DNA from 3 places in the Acinetobacter indicus genome. Region 1 is predicted to be linked to each of the others. Evidence: predicted binding sites of a transcription regulator. Region 1 holds the regulator's gene; each other region holds the start of a gene.
The links. The regulator PhoB, encoded in region 1, activates phosphate uptake and scavenging genes when phosphate is short. The targets are predictions, from matches to a motif close to TGTCATNAANCTGTCATAA.

Region 1 (2,281 bases):
CAAATCTGAGTGCCAAACTTCGCACTTAGCGCAAAATCTTGTTAATCTATAGCAATATAGGATGTGAACTGGCCTTTTTACTATGACCGAAGCACAACACCCCGCTCCCCCAAATGCGCAGAATACCCAAAATAAAGAGCGCCAATTTAAAGGATTATCGCTGAGCGAGCGCAAACAGCTACGCCGGGAAAAACTGATTGAAGCCGGCCTGCACGCCTATGGCACGCATGGTTTTTTTGCGGTCACGGTGAAAGATATTTGTACCGAGGCCAAACTCACCGAGCGCTATTTCTACGAATCCTTCAAAAAAAGTGAAGACTTGTTCCAGACCATTTTTTTACAGCTGATTGATGCACTGCAACACAATGTGATGCAGGCCATCATGCAGGCCTCGACCAATCCGCAAAAAATGATTGAAGCCGGTTTAACTGCCCTGCTGACTACGCTCAAAGACAACCCGCAGATGGCTCGGATTATTTATATTGATGCCATGCTGGTACAGGAACTGCACAACCAGGCCACCATTCAGGAAAGCATGGCGCGCTTTGACCGCATGATTCAGGCCTTTGTCATGCTAATGATGCCAAACCTGCAGCATTCAGAACGCGAACTGTCATTAATTGCCAGCGGCCTGAACGGTTATGTCACCCAAATTGCCATCCGCTGGGTCATGAGCGGCTTTAAGCAGTCAATGGATGAAGTGCTCAGCGCCTGTAGCGTGGTGTTCATTTCCCTGCTCGAACATTTTTCCGAAGCGGAGCCAGAAAGTAGCAAAAAAGCCTGAATCCCTGTCATCAAACTGCAAGAAAAATTAAATATTTGAATCTTTTATTTAAATTTTTTTAAATGAATTCCGGATTCAGCCCATTCTGTACAAAAAATTGTCACAAAACATTGCGAAAATAGCGCTGTCTGCCCTTTCTGCAATGATACTGTCATAATTAATCTTTGTAATAAGCCTGTCATAAATATAAACGGTTCACCGTTCACTTATAGGGTATTGCGTTGTGAAAGATGACTACATTTTAATTGTCGATGATGAACTTCCAATCCGAGAGATGATCCATACCTCATTGGATATGGCCGGCTTTCATTGCTTACAGGCCGAAGATGCCAAACAGGCGCATCAGATGATCGTCGATCAACGCCCGGCACTGATTTTGCTGGACTGGATGATGCCTGGCGGTGTCAGCGGTGTTGATTTGTGTCGTCGTTTAAAACGTGATGAAAACCTGGCGGAAATTCCGGTGATCATGCTGACTGCACGCGGTGAAGAAGACCACAAGGTTCAGGGTCTGGATGCCGGTGCCGACGACTACATGACCAAACCGTTTTCTACCCGCGAGCTGGTGTCACGCATCAAAGCCGTACTGCGCCGTGCCAATGCCCTGAATGGTGAAAAAACCATTGATGCCAACGGCCTGATTCTGGATCCGGTTAGCCAGCGCGTCAGCTTTGGCGACAACATTCTGGACATGGGTCCAACCGAATATCGTCTTTTGGCCTTCTTTATGACGCATCCGGAACGTGCCTATACCCGTGCACAACTACTTGACCAGGTCTGGGGTGGCAACGTATATATTGAGGATCGTACCATTGATGTGCATATTCGTCGTTTACGCAAGGTGCTGGAGCCATTTGGCGCAGACCGCTTTGTACAAACGGTTCGTGGCACTGGATACCGTTTCTCAACCCGTGCGGATGTCGCCTTAGGTTAATCGCTTTTTATGTATGAACCATACCCTGTCCCCGAACTGGCCCGTGACCACAAGAATGTCCGTTACAGCAGTTTGTGGACTTTTGCCAAACAAGATCTCCGTTTACTGATCTTTTTTTTAGTAATTGCAGGTTTTATTGGTCTCGGGATCGAACAGTTCTGGATCTGTATTTTTATTGGCTTTCTGGCGTTTTTCGCCACCCAAATGCGCTCCCTCTATCTGGTCAATGACTGGATTGCCAACCGTCCCTATGATGTTCCCCCCAATTTGCATGGCATTTGGGGGGCTTTATTATTTAATGTCTACCGCTCGCAGCGTCAGGAACGTATTGTCCAGGCCGAAATGGTCGGGCTGATTGACCGCGCTCAGTCGTCACTAGTGGCCCTGGCCGAAGCGGTAGTGCTGATTGATGATAACCATCAGATCGAATGGTGGAACCCGGCAGCAGAGCGCCTGCTCGGCATTCAGCCACTGGATCGTGGTCGCAATATTTTAACCATTTTGCGCCAACCGGCATTTATTGAATATTTTCATCATATTGATCAGGCACCAGATGGCTTGAA
Region 2 (2,281 bases), 790 kb from region 1:
TGCCGGATCATTCACGTTTGGTGAAATTGAACAGGTGCGTGAGGTTGGCCCCAAGACACCCGCCACAAAACGTGGTTTTTCCGGTGTTGAATATTTTTCACAGGCAGCTTTGGCCAGACGCGCAGCTTCACGGTTAATTTCCGGAACCAGCGTTTCCATGTGGTAATCCGCCATGGAAACACGTGTGCCGTTAAAGCTGTTGGTTTCAATAATATCGGCGCCGGCATCTAGGTAGGCTTCATGAATGCCTTGAATAATCTGCGGCTGGGTCAGTACCAGCAGGTCATTGTTGCCTTTCAGGTCATAGGCCCAGTCAGCAAAACGCTCACCACGATAATCGGCTTCTTCCAATTTATGGCGTTGGATCATGGTACCCATGGCACCATCGATAATTAAAATTCTTTTGGCAAGAAGTTCTTTCAGGGTAGCAAGCGTGGACATAAAAAACCCTTGTTTTGATGAATCAGAAATGCGCAATATTTTAGCAGAGTTCGACTGCTTTTTTCCGTAATTGATGGGATGGAACGGAACTTTGTGGCATCTTTGCTGAAAAAGTATACGTTTTCATGGGCTTATTTTGAAAATATACACATCGTTATAAATAAATCATTGTAAGGATTCATAAAATTGTCATATAGCTATGGCAGTATGAGAGAGTCTAAAAATGGGCCGGGTTTTGCTGTACTTGTAATATTTCAGGCTCATGAAAGATGACAGCAGTGACAGAAAACCGGATGAAGATGAGATGGTGGTTTATAAGTTTTTGATTTATTTTAAATAGTTTGATTTTTTGTCTATAAAATTATCAGGAAATTGTGGCAAATAAAGTAGAAAAATTACTTTATTTGACCTGCTTTTGTCATATAATTGTCACAATTTAACTGAACAATAAGGGGATTTTGTATCCTCTTTTCCTGCTTGCATGAATTCTAATCAAACTCCCGTAGATTCAGCACACCAGTCGGCTCCGAAAAAGTCGACCAATGTTCATGTGCCAACACCGAAATTCTTTATGCCGGTGTTTCTAACGCTTATTATTTCAACGCTTATTTATATTGGCTTTCAATTATCGGCAGATTTATCGCATGTTCCGGCGCTTAGCCTGTATTCGGTAATTCTGCTGGCCACCGCTTTATTTATTGCGCTGGGCTTTGAATTTGTTAACGGTTTCCATGACACCGCCAACGCGGTGGCTACGGTCATTTATACCAATGCCTTGTCTGCACCAGTTGCGGTAATGTGGGCCGGTTTCTGTAACTTCCTTGGGGTGATGGTCGCCAGTGGTGCCGTAGCCTACGGTATTATTGCCTTACTACCGGTCGAGCTGATCATGAATGTTGGCTCAGGCGCAGGTTTTGCCATGGTCTTTGCCATGCTGATTGCGGCCATTCTCTGGAACTTAGGCACCTGGTTCCTCGGTATTCCGGCTTCAAGTTCGCATACCTTAATTGGTTCCATTCTGGGTGTGGGAATTATGAACTACATCCTCAATGCGGGCGCTGGTGCATCCGGCGTGGATATGGAACAGGTGATGAAAGTCGGTAAGGCTTTACTGTTCTCGCCATTAATTGGTTTTGCCTTTGCTGCCGTACTGTTCCTGCTGGTGAAAAAGATTTTCAAACGTCAGCTGGAACTGTTCCAGCCGCCTGAAGGCAACAAACCGCCACCACCATTAATCCGTGCCATCCTGATCTTTACCTGTACTGGGGTGAGCTTTGCCCACGGTTCTAATGACGGTCAGAAAGGCATGGGCTTAATCATGCTGATCCTGATTGGGATTGTGCCATTGGCTTATTCCTTGAATAAGGAACTGGACAACCAGCATATTCAGTCTTTCCAGCAATTGTCGACGCAAACCGCGTCTGCAATTTATGCCAACCATACCGATATTCCGGATGCGCAGGCCCGTGAAGTAATCACCAAGTACATCCAGACCAAGGAAATCATCCCGGAAGTGGTACCGGCTTTGGCCAGTTTGACTGATCATTTAGGTGAGCGTGTGGGTCAATACGGCGATTTGAAAAATATTCCGGAAGCAGAAGTGGCAGCATTGCGTAATGATATGTACCTCAGCACCACGTCATTCAAGCGTCTGGATAAAGCGGAAGCTTTACCTGCCATGAGCAAGGAACAGGAAAAAGTGGTCGATGATTACCGTGACCATCTCGATTCCTTCCTGCAATATATTCCAACCTGGGTTAAAGTTGCGGTGGCACTGGCACTGGGCTTAGGAACCATGGTCGGCTGGAAGCGTATTGTGGTCACCGTGGGTGAACGGATT
Region 3 (2,281 bases), 1.3 Mb from region 1:
ACCCACAATGTTATTACAGAGGAAACTCGTATGAATAAGCTCACTGTTGCATTATTGACCAGTCTTGCAACATTCATTGGGGCAAATACCACGGCTTTTGCTTCAGCACAGGAATGTCAAAAGCTGAAAAATGATCATGATGTAATTTATGCATCAAAAGGCTTCTGCTTTAAAGATCCTGAAGCCAAAGCCAAGTTTGGCAATGACAACTGCTATACCACCAAGCCAAAATTTTCTGAAAGAGAGCAACAACGACTTGACGAAATCAAGGCGCGTCAGAAAGAATTGAACTGTAAATAATTCAATGCATTGATTAAAGGAAATATCATGGCTTACGATGATCAAAATATTTTTGCAAGAATCCTGCGGGGAGAACTGCCTGCAATTAAAGTCTATGAAGATGAACAGGTTCTTGCGTTTATGGACATCATGCCTCAGGCAGATGGTCATACACTGGTCATCCCGAAATCACCTGCGGTTACCCTGCTCGACTTAGATCCACAAGTCGCAGCCTACACCATTCAGGTGGTGCAGAAAGTTGCCAAAGCCATGGAAAAAGCCTTAGGACTAGATGGAATTGTATTGATGCAGCTGTCTGGCGCTGCTGCGGGACAAACTGTACCGCATGTTCATTTCCACCTCATTCCTACCTCGGTACATCAACTCGGTAAACATGCTGCGCAGATGGGTGACCAGGAAAAAATCATGCAACTGGCTGAAAAGATTAAGGCAGTGCTTTAAAATATTTTCCCCGGTGAAATGTAAAAATGAATGGAGCGACTGCTCCATTTTTTTAAGCAGAACTTCTGCTAAACCTATTTTTATGACACTAAGGTGTCAATTAGCTTGCAATTAAGTTATTCATTTCATAAATTTTTTCTAAATTTAAAAACCTGTTCACTTAAAATTTGCGATTAAAGGTAAGTTTTTGATCTGATTTGTTCTTTTTAATATTTTTGAAATATTTCCTTAATATTACTGTCGCATTTGTAAGGAATACTTAGCACCAATAGAGAACGGGGGTAGATCAATCCTACTTCTGAACAATGTTTAGGACTAAAAACAATAGTCTGTATTGGAGCTACACATGAAAAAAACGCTTTGCGCATTAGCAGTTGGGGCAACCTTATTTACACCAGCATTAGCTATGGCTGCTGATGTAAAAGTATATGGTCGTGCACACGTATCTTTAGACTATCTTGATGATGGTGCAGACTACAACGAAGTTGGACTATCTTCAAACTCTTCTCGTTTAGGCTTCAAAGCTGAACAAAAATTAGAAAACGGCATGACTGTTTTTGGTCAAATCGAACAAGAAATTAACTTCGCTAGCGGTTCAGCAAATGATGATTTAGAGTTTGCAACTCGCGATACTTTCGTTGGTTTAAAAGGTGATTTTGGTCAGGCACGTGTAGGTCGCTTTGACAGCCCGTTTAAAGTTGCTCGCGGTCCAGTCAACTTCTTTGGTGACCAATTAGGTGATATCCGTAACGTAACACGTGAAGGTAAGTTACGTTTTGATGAACGTAATGCCAATACGATTGAATATAAATCACCAAAATTTGGTGGTGGCTTTAACGTTTTAGCTGCTCTTTCTTTACATGAAGGTAATAGTGCTGGTTTCACATCTACAACCTCACAAAAAACTACAGTCATTAATACTGTAGACGGTCCAGTTACAGTTGTTGTTCCAGGCACTACAACAACAAATACTAAAGCTGATCGTGATGATAAAGCTTATGACTTAGCTTTAACTTATAAAGAAGGCAAAGTCGATTTTGCTGCTGCTTATGAGCACTATGAAGAAGATGCAAACCGTGGTGAACGTGATGGCTTCCGTGTTGCAGCTGCATATAAAATCACACCTGAATTAAACTTCGGTGGTTTATATCAGTATTTAACGCATGATAACGATGCTGACAACCCAGATGCTCAAGTATTTGGTGTAGCAGCGGATTATAAGTTTGCGCCAAAAACTTATTTACGTGGTCAAGTGTTCCACCGTGATGTAGATGCAGATGATGCAAATGCAACTCTTCTTGCAGTGGGTCTTGAACATCGCCTAGACAAAGCAGTACGTGTGTATGGTAACTTGGCTACTGTACTGAATGATGAAAACTCAAATCTGACTCCATGGGCTCAAGGCCGCTCAAATAGCGTAGGCGGTGTTGATGGCGAAGATGCATTCGGTCTTTCTCTAGGTTTCCGTTACGACTTCTAAGTCTAACCTCTACCTAAAAAGCAAAAAAACACGCTTCGGCGTGTTTTTTTATATCCAGAT

Region 2: a site for PhoB is predicted at 858-876, ahead of GA693_RS07915 (inorganic phosphate transporter). Genes of this name have one in related genera too.
Region 3: a site for PhoB is predicted at 825-843, ahead of GA693_RS05700 (porin). Genes of this name have one in related genera too.

What each region holds. Positions count from the first base shown of each region.
Region 1 covers NZ_CP045198.1:2,367,974-2,370,254, forward strand. The annotation lists gene GA693_RS11700 (TetR/AcrR family transcriptional regulator) at 83-784, shown strand; gene phoB (phosphate regulon transcriptional regulator PhoB) at 1,008-1,718, shown strand; gene phoR (phosphate regulon sensor histidine kinase PhoR) at 1,728-2,281, shown strand, end outside.
Region 2 covers NZ_CP045198.1:1,577,254-1,579,534, reverse strand. The annotation lists gene metH (methionine synthase) at 1-441, opposite strand, end outside; gene GA693_RS07915 (inorganic phosphate transporter) at 923-2,281, shown strand, end outside.
Region 3 covers NZ_CP045198.1:1,086,600-1,088,880, forward strand. The annotation lists gene GA693_RS05690 (YARHG domain-containing protein) at 31-300, shown strand; gene GA693_RS05695 (HIT family protein) at 328-741, shown strand; gene GA693_RS05700 (porin) at 1,088-2,221, shown strand.